Regions from separate parts of the Longicatena sp. 210702-DFI.1.196 genome, predicted to be linked through region 2. Evidence: predicted binding sites of a transcription regulator. Region 2 holds the regulator's gene; each other region holds the start of a gene.
What was found. The regulator HrcA, encoded in region 2, represses chaperone genes, less so after heat shock. The targets are predictions, from matches to a motif close to TTTTAGCACTNNNNNNNNNNNAGTGCTAAAA.
Positions count from the first base shown of each region.

Region 1: a site for HrcA is predicted at 1,414-1,444, ahead of LI241_RS00115 (ATP-dependent Clp protease ATP-binding subunit). Genes of this name have one in related genera too.
Region 3: a site for HrcA is predicted at 1,680-1,710, ahead of htpG (molecular chaperone HtpG). Genes of this name have one in related genera too.

Region 1 is NZ_JAJCPX010000001.1:28,536-31,828, forward strand. Features, by position in the region: gene LI241_RS00110 (diphosphate--fructose-6-phosphate 1-phosphotransferase) at 1-1,158, shown strand, start outside; gene LI241_RS00115 (ATP-dependent Clp protease ATP-binding subunit) at 1,503-3,293, shown strand, end outside.
Region 2 is NZ_JAJCPX010000001.1:160,258-163,550, forward strand. Features, by position in the region: gene pgeF (peptidoglycan editing factor PgeF) at 1-613, opposite strand, end outside; gene hrcA (heat-inducible transcriptional repressor HrcA) at 862-1,878, shown strand; gene grpE (nucleotide exchange factor GrpE) at 1,888-2,565, shown strand; gene dnaK (molecular chaperone DnaK) at 2,584-3,293, shown strand, end outside.
Region 3 is NZ_JAJCPX010000001.1:18,707-21,999, reverse strand. Features, by position in the region: gene htpG (molecular chaperone HtpG) at 1-1,620, opposite strand, end outside; gene proB (glutamate 5-kinase) at 1,860-2,660, shown strand; gene LI241_RS00070 (glutamate-5-semialdehyde dehydrogenase) at 2,657-3,293, shown strand, end outside.

The sequences.
Region 1 (3,293 bases), 130 kb from region 2:
GCTATCGTTATTATCGGTGGAGATGATTCTAATACAAATGCAGCTGTATTAGCAGAATATTTTGCAGCTAATAATACAGGTGTTCAGGTTATCGGTTGTCCTAAAACTATTGATGGTGACCTTAAAAATGAAGATATTGAATGTTCTTTTGGTTTTGATACAGCAACAAAAACATACAGTGAATTGATTGGTAACATTGAAAGAGATGCAAACTCTGCAAAGAAATACTGGCATTTCATCAAAGTTATGGGACGTTCTGCATCTCATGTAGCTTTGGAATGTGCTCTTGAAACACAGCCAAACATCTGCTTGATTTCTGAAGAAGTAGCTGAGAAAAAGATGTCATTATCACAGATTGCTGATTATATCGCTGATTCTGTTGAAAAACGTGCAGCGAAAGGCATGAACTTTGGTGTTGCCATCATCCCAGAAGGTGTTGTTGAATTCGTTCCTGAATTCTCTGCACTGATTCAGGAAATCAATGAATTATTAGCAGGCAGCAAAGCAGAAGCATTCAATGCTTTAGCAACTTGGAAAGAAAAATATGCCTTCATCGAAAATGGTTTAACAAAAGCATCTATGGATGTATTTGCAATCCTTCCAGAAGGTATCCAGCAGCAGTTATTCTTAGAAAGAGATCCACATGGAAATGTGCAGGTTTCTTTGATCGAATCAGAAAAATTATTCTCTGCTTTAGTAAAAGATAAATTAGAAGAGAGAAGAAAAGCCGGTACATACAATGGTAAATTTAATCCTCTTCACCATTTCTTTGGATATGAAGGAAGATGTGCATTCCCATCTAATTTCGATTCAGACTACTGCTACTCATTAGGATATAACGCATTTATGTTGATCCAGTATGGTTATACAGGCTACTTATCAAAGATTTCTAATCTTTCTAAGCCAGCTAGCGAATGGGTTGCCGGTGGTATGCCAATCACGAAGATGATGAACGTAGAAAGACGTCATGGCGAAGATAAACCAGTTATCAGAAAGGCTTTAGTTGAACTTGATGGAAAACCATTCAAATTCTTCGAAGCACATAGAGAAGAATGGGCGAGTGAAACTTGCTTTGTTTATCCAGGAGCTATCCAGTATTACGGACCTGCTGAAGTATGCGATATCACTACGAGAACGCTTGCTCTTGAGCAAGAATAATACGTTATTGTCAAACGATTGCTATTTTGCGAAATGTTAGTCCTTCGTAATGGACGTATTCGTAAAAAAAGTGGTGTATGGAAAAAATAGTGTATAAAAAGTTTTCAGATACATGTAAAAAGCTATATTGCGCAATATGCAGTATAGCTTTTTGTTATGATGCAAGAATATAAAATATACAAGTCATTAAAATATTGGCAAATGATTCTTAAAAATAGCATACCTCTACTTTAAATGAAAATCATTTTAAGTAAAAATTAGCACTCAAGTGTTGACAGTGCTAAAACTTGTGCTATAATACAGTTAGCAATCAAAGTGTTAGAGTGCTAAAGGAGCGTGATACTATGAACTTTGAAAAGATGAGTGAGAAACTGCAAGAAGTTATCATGCATGCCGTCGAAATCTGTAAAACCTATCAGCATACAACCATTGACACAATTCAAATGCTGAAAGCTATCTTTGAAAACGATGTGTTAGATGGACTGTTTAAGCGATTGAATATTGATAAGATAAGAGCTTTACAAATGATTGATGATGAGATGAGCAGGGTAGCTCGCAGTTCCAATGTGAATCCGCAATTCTCAAATGAAGTTGCGAAGTCATTTGATAAGGCGCAGCAATGGAGTGATTCCGTTCAGGAAAGCTATCTAAGTGTTGCCAGTGTTTTTATCGCCTTACTGTTTAACAAATCTTATATTTCTAAACAGTTGGTGAAAGAGTTCCACCTGAATGAGCAAGCATGCAAGGAAGAGGAACTGAAACGTCGTGGTGGCAAAAATATGGATACACCAAATGCGGAAAGCAATTTAGAGGCTTTAAGTAAATACGGTCGTGATTTGGTCGAAGATGTAAAAAGCGGTAAAATTGATCCTATTATTGGCCGTGATGATGAAATTCGCCGTGTTATCCAAATCTTATCTCGTAAGACGAAAAATAACCCAGTATTGATTGGTGAGCCAGGCGTTGGTAAGACCGCTGTAGTGGAAGGAATTGCTTGGCGTATCATGAAGGGTGATGTACCTAGTTCGTTAAAGGATAAAAAACTGATTGAATTGGATATGGGTTCTTTGATTGCCGGTGCGAAGTATCGTGGTGAGTTTGAAGAACGTTTAAAAGCAATTTTGGAAGAAGTAAAAAATGCCGAAGGAAACATTATATTGTTTATTGATGAAATTCATAATTTGGTTGGTGCCGGTAAAACCGAAGGCAGTATGGATGCCGGCAATATGTTGAAGCCAATGCTAGCGCGTGGAGAATTGCGTTGTATCGGAGCAACGACCTTTAATGAATATCGTCAGTATATCGAAAAGGATGCAGCTTTGGAACGTCGATTCCAAAGAGTTACTGTGCAAGAGCCAACGGTTGAGGATACCATCAGTATCTTGCGTGGTTTAAAAGATCGCTTTGAATCTTATCATGGTGTAAAAATCTTAGATGAAGCAATCATTGCGGCAGCTACTATGTCAAATCGTTATATCACAGATCGTTTCTTACCGGATAAAGCCATTGATTTAGTAGATGAAGCTTGTGCTACCTTACGGGTGGAAATGGAATCCATGCCACAAGAATTGGATGAATTACAACGTAAGATCATGCAACTGCAAATCGAAGAAACGGCGTTAAAGAAGGAAGAAGATAAAAAAGCAATTGAACGATTGAATGATATTAAGAAAGAATTGGAAGAGTTACGTGCAAAGAAAGATGAGCTTTATACAAAATGGGAAGATGAAAAAGCTGTTTTGGAAGAAAGCAAAGATGCCAAGGTAAAACTGGAAAAAGCACGCTTAGACTTAGAACAGGCACAAAGTGAGGCTCGTTATGAGGATGCGGCGAAGCTGCAGTATGGAACCATTCCGCATTTAGAGAAGCTCATTCGTGAGCAAGCTGAAAAAGAACATAATGAGGATGCCTTGATTCAGGAAACGGTAAATGAAGAGCTCATTGCCAAGATTGTTTCGCGCTGGACCGGTATAGAAGTTGCACGATTAGTGGAAAGTGAGCGTCAGAAATTATTGCATTTAAAAGAAGCATTGCAAAAACGTGTCATTGGACAAGATAATGCCTTAGAGCTTGTAAGTGATGCCATTCTACGTAGCAAAGCCCAGATTCAAGATGAAAATCGTCCTATCGGAAGC
Region 2 (3,293 bases):
ATCCTTTGTTGTTTACCAACGCCTTGCCATTTTGCAAATAGGTGATATAAGCGGATGTATCAAAGCTCATCTGCTGCACTTTTTCAATGACATCTTGACCTACCTCAAAGCTATGATAGTTAATGGCAGGACCGATGTAGGCATGCAGATGGGCAGGCTGTACCCCTTCCTGTGCGAGCAAATAGGCAACACTTTTTCGTGTGATTTCTTTTACGGTACCTTGCCATCCACTATGAATCGCCGCAATTAGGTGGGTGAATGGATCATACAACAGCACCGGTACACAGTCGGCATGAAAAACACCAAGGGCAATATGACTTTCTTTTGTATATAAAGCATCACAATCCGCAATACCATCCACATAAAGCAAGCTGCCCTTTCCTGCATCTGCCTTTGTTACTTCATGCATATGGTCACTGTGGGTCTGCTGCGCAAATACCCATTGGTTTAGAGAAATACCAAGATCCTCGCTTAATCTTTGGCGATTCGCAATTACGTCAGTTAGGTTTCCTCCCACATGTAAAGCCATATTGTTATCTTCTTTTGCTTGTGCATCTCGCAGCGTTGTTCCAGCTACGATATCTTCATCATCTTTCCATATTATTTTATTCATAATAACCTTCTCTTTCTTCTCTATTAGTATACGATTTTGATAAGAAAACTTTCTTATTTTCATAATAGAATTACATACAGCGAAAGTATAGCATGCTTTTTTTAAAATGCAAACGCCTTTGCCTCTAAGAAAGGAGGCATATGGCAAAGGATTTTTAGGAAATTAGCACTAAAGTGTTGACAGTGCTAACAAAAAGGAATATACTGTTAGCAGACATAGAGGTGGAGTGCTAGAAAGGAGTGAAAGACATGCTAACAAATCGCCAGATATCCATATTTAAAGCAATTGTTGATGAGTTCACCAGAACAGCAGAACCAGTTGGCTCTAAGCGATTGATGGATTTGTTAGAGTTCACTTGTTCCAGTGCTACCATACGAAATGAAATGGCTGCATTAGAGGATGTCGGCTTGCTGGAAAAAACACATACCTCCAGCGGACGCATTCCAAGCAGTAAAGGGTATCGCTTCTATGTTGAACATCTGATGGAGAAGCAACTTGATGAAGGAGTTAAGAATTCTCTTCAGGAAGTATTCAAGGAACGCCATTACTCAATGGATGAAATCGTCAAGAAAAGCTGTGACATCCTATCGCAGATGACATCATTAACATCTGTCGTGTTAGGACCGGAAAGCAAGTATCAAACCTTGCAGCACATTCAGCTATTTCCGTTGACAGAACGCAGTGCAGTCGCCGTCTTTATTACAGACCATGGGCATACGGAAAATAAAACGTTCCATTTTAACACCGAGGTCAGTATAGACGATATCAAGACCTGCTGCAATTTGTTGAATGATAAGCTGAGCGGCACACCGATCAATGAGGTCGTGGAGCGCATGCAGGAAATTGAGCCTTTATTAGCTAGTCATGTCGCACGACATGAAGTCTTGTTTGAAGCCTTCGTCAGTGCTTTCATGAAATTCGCTACGGAGCATGTGTATTGCAGCGGTAAAACCAATATGTTATACCAGCCGGAATTCGCAGATATCGAAAAGCTCAAGGAATTGATGAAGATGTTGGAAGACAGCTCTTTATTCCGTCAGATTGCCAATCACGAAGGCAACATGGCAATTGAAATCGGCGGTGAAAACGAATTGATCCATATGAATGATGTTGCTGTTGTCAGCAGTAAGTTCAAAGTTAATGACAATGAAGAAGGTGAGCTGATGATCGTTGGTCCAACCCGCATGCAGTATAGCCGTGTCGTTGCTTTGATGGAGTATATGAGCAAGGTTCTTGAAGATTTGTATCGACAGGAAGAAGTATAGGAGGTCATCATGCAGGAAGAAAAAGAATTGCAACAAGAAACAACATGTGACTGTGAAAAAGAAGCGTGTAAAACCGAAGAAGTAAAAGAAGCTGGCAAAGACGAAAAGGCAGCGGATAAAGAAGTAAACAAAGATGCGAAGGCAGATGATAAAGAAGCAAAAAAAGATGCCAAAGCTGAAGAAAAAGAAGAAAAGAAAAGCGCGAAGTTCTCAAAACGCAAGCGCATTGAAGAATTAGAAGAAGAAGTCGCTAAATTAAAGGAAGAAGTCGCTGCCAGCAAAAATGCGTATTTCAAGGCATATGCAGATGCAGAAAACTTAAAGAAGCGTTTGCAGAGTGAGGCAGACAACGTACGAAAATATCGTATCCAGGGATTCGCTACTGAAGTATTACCGGTATTGGATAATCTGGAAAGAGCACTTGATGTAAAGGTTGAAGATCCTAACATCAAAAATTATGTGAAAGGATTTGAGATGATTTATCAGCAGCTGGTACACATTTTGGAAAATGAAGGTGTCAAAGTAATTGAAGCACAGGATAAACCATTTGATCCAAATTATCACCAGGCACTGATGCAGGAGGCCAAAGAAGGCGTAGAATCCGGTATGGTCATTGAAGTTCTGCAGAAGGGTTACATGTTAAAAGATCGCGTATTACGTGCAGCACTCGTAAAAGTGAGTGAATAAATTAAGGAGGAAATTCATATGAGCAAAATTATTGGTATTGACTTAGGTACAACAAACAGCTGTGTCGCTGTGATGGATGGCGGAGAATGTAAGGTTATTACAAATCCGGAAGGAAATCGTACAACACCATCTGTTGTCGCATACAAAAACGGTGAAAGAATTGTCGGTGATGCCGCAAAACGTCAGGTAGTCACAAACAAAAATACTGTTTCATCTGTAAAACGTTTAATGGGTACAAATGAAAAAGTAGAATTGGAAGGAAAACAGTATACACCTCAGGAAATCAGTGCGATGATCCTGCAGTATTTGAAAGGTTATGCAGAAGATTATTTAGGAGAAAAAGTAGAAAAAGCGGTGATTACAGTGCCTGCTTACTTCAACGATGCACAGCGTCAGGCTACAAAAGATGCTGGTAAGATTGCTGGTTTGGAAGTAGAACGTATTATCAACGAACCTACAGCTGCAGCTTTGGCTTATGGTATCGATAAGACAGAAAAAGAACAGAAAGTTTTGGTATATGACTTAGGTGGTGGAACATTTGATGTTTCTATCCTGGAATTAGCAGATGGTACTTTTGAAGTATTATCAACAAACGGTGATACGAAATTAGGTGGCGACGACTTCGATAACGTTGTTGTTGATTGGATGGTTGATACCTTCAAGAAAGAAAACGGTGTTGATTTACGTAAAGATACAATGGCAATGCAGCGTTTAAAAGAAGCCGGTGA
Region 3 (3,293 bases), 140 kb from region 2:
TTTGACTTCTTTGACTTTTTCACCTAAAGCCTCTTTTAAGCCATCAAGCATATCCTTGCTTTCTTCAGCCTTCTTTTCCAGTTCCTTCTTTTCTTCTTCACTATCTAAGTCTAAATCTCCCTGTGAGATATTCTTAAAGTTCTTTTCCTTATAGTTCATCAAAGACTGTAAGACAAATTCGTCCACATTATCTGTCAAATACAAGATTTCATAGCCTTTCTCTTTGACCTTTTTAACAATTGGCAACTGGTCAATCTTTTCTACCTTGTCACCACTGACAAAGTAAATATCTTTTTGCCCTTCTTCCATATGGTTGATATACTCGTCCAGTGTAATCAATTTCTTTTCCTTGCTGGAATAGAACATTAATAAATCCTGCAGCAATTCTTTATGTGCGCCAAAATCATTGTATACACCAAACTTGATCTGTACGCCAAAGTTCTGCCAGAATTTCTCATATTCTTCACGTTCGTTTTTCAGCATCAGCAACAGTTCTGATTTGATTTTCTTTTCAATACGGTTTGCAATAACTTTTAACTGACGATCATGCTGCAACATCTCACGGGAAATGTTCAAAGACAGATCCTGAGAATCTACCAAACCTTTCACAAAACGGAAATGCTCCGGCAGTAGTTCTTCTGCATTATCCATGATAAAGACACCGCGGCTATACAGCTGTAAACCTTTCTTATAATCCTGTGAATAGTAATTCATTGGTGTCTTACCTGGAATGAACAATAAGCTGGTAAAGGATACCGCACCCTCTACACTGAAATGGATGACTTTTTGGGGATCGGTATAGTCATTAAACTTACTCTTATAGAAGTCATTGTATTCCTCTTCCGTGATCTTTGCTTTTTCACGTTTCCACAATGGAATCATAGAGTTCAATGTTTTTTCTTCCATCACAGTTTCATATTTTGGTTCTTTTTCTTCTTCGCCTTCTTTTGTTTCCTCTTCCACACGGCGCTGTTCTTCCACCATCATCTGAATAGGATAACGGATATAGTCAGAATATTTTTTGATCAGACGTTCAATTTCATACTGCTGCATGTATTCATCATAGTTTTCATCATCACTGTTCTCTTTCAGATATAAAGTGATTTCAGTACCACAGCTATCCTTTTCACATGGTTCAATCGTATAGCCATCAACTGCATTGGAACTCCAGATATAAGCTTCTTCACTGCCATATTTCTTTGAGATGACATCAACTTTTTGAGCAACCATGAAAGCGGAGTAGAAACCAACACCGAACTGTCCGATGATATCTACATCATCCTGTTTTTCCTCTTCTTCTAATTCCTGCTTGAAGGCCAAAGAGCCACTCTTCGCAATTGTTCCTAAGTTTTCTTCCAGCTCTTCTTTATCCATACCTAAACCATTATCACGAATGGTTAAGGTACGAGCTTCCTTATTTACTTCCAGATAAATGTGGAACTTATCGCGTTCGACATCGCTCAGATTTTCACTTAAAGATTTATAGTATAATTTATCGATTGCGTCACTCGCATTGGAAATCAATTCACGTAAGAAAATTTCTTTATGCGTGTAGATAGAATTGATCATTAAATCTAACAGACGTTTTGATTCTGCCTTAAACTGTTTCTTTCTAGCCATTGCAAATTACCTCCCATTTAGCACTCTTTTACTAAGTCTGCTAATAGTATAAATCTTTTCTTTAGCACTGTCAACACCCTAGTGCTAAAAAATCTTGCTTCTCTACATGCAGGTGGCAAGGAATCGTATATGGGGTTGTCCTTTTTGTTTTGTTCTATCTAAGTAACTAAGAAATGTTTGCTTGTTTTCTGTTTCTCGTCTATAATATAAGAAACAATTTACAAAGGGGTTGTAAAAAAATGAAAGAAATGAAAGATGTGCGCAGAATTGTTGTGAAGGTAGGCTCTTCCACCTTAACCCATCCACAAGGAGGACTTCACTTTCAGAAGATTGATCAGCTTGCCATGGTATTGAGTGATATCAAAAATAGTGGCAAAGATGTCATCTTAGTGAGTAGTGGTGCTGTGAGTGCCGGTGTTGCGAAATTGCAAATGCGTCATCGCCCCACTTTGATGAAAGAAAAGCAAGCAGCAGCTTCCGTAGGACAGAGTGAATTGATGTTTATCTATGATAAATTCTTTTCCCAATACGGTCAAACCATTGCACAGCTGCTGTTAACAAAAACCATAACCCATAATGAAACTTTACGAATAAATGCCGTTAATACGTTAGAAACGCTGTTATCTTATGGTGTCATTCCGATCGTCAATGAAAATGACAGTGTCGCAACGGATGAAATTGCCTATGGTGATAATGATACGCTAAGTGCCGTGACTGCTTATCTTACAAATGCCGATTTACTTATTTTGCTATCTGATATTGATGGCTTGTATGATGATAATCCTACCCTTCATCCAAATGCCAAGCTGATTCCTGTCGTCAATCACATCAGCGAAGAAATTCAGGCAATGGCAAAGGGCGCCGGCAGTAAGCATGGAACCGGTGGTATGGTGACAAAACTATATGCTGCACAATATGCTGGTGAACATGGTATTCCGATGATCATTGCCAATGGCAAGCAACCATCAATTTTATATCATATCTTAAAAAATACGTATCGTGGTACGTTATTTGATTTAAAAAAGGAGGAGAATTTATGACGTTAGAACAATTGGCACAGAAAACAAAAGCTGCTTCCACCGCAATCATGAATGCGGATACAAAACGCAAAAATCAGCTCTTAGCAACCATCGCAAAAGGTTTAGAAGAACATATGGCAACCATTTTAAAGGCGAATCAAAAGGATGTCGAAACAGGCAAAGTGAATGGCATGCCAGCTGGTTTGTTAGATCGCATGATGTTGAATGAAGAACGCATGAAACAGATGATCAAAGGCATTGAACAGGTTATCGCCTTACCTGATCCAATTGGCGAAATACGTGCTATGCATACAAATGAAAATGGTTTACAAATTGGTAAGATGCGTGTCGCCTTAGGGGTTGTCGGGATGATTTATGAAGCTCGTCCAAATGTTACCGTAGATGCGGCCATTCTTTGTTTAAAAGCAGGCAATGCCGTTATGTTAAGAGGTTCTAAGGATATTTTGGAATCAAATAAGAAACTCGTTGCCATCATGCAGGAAGCACTTATGAGATGTGGCTTTGATAAATATACCATTGCTTTATTAGAAGACACCTCCCATGCATGTGCAACGGCATTCATGCAATTAAATGGCTATTTAGATGTCTTAATTCCCCGTGGTGGTGCCGGACTGATTCATAATACGATGCAGC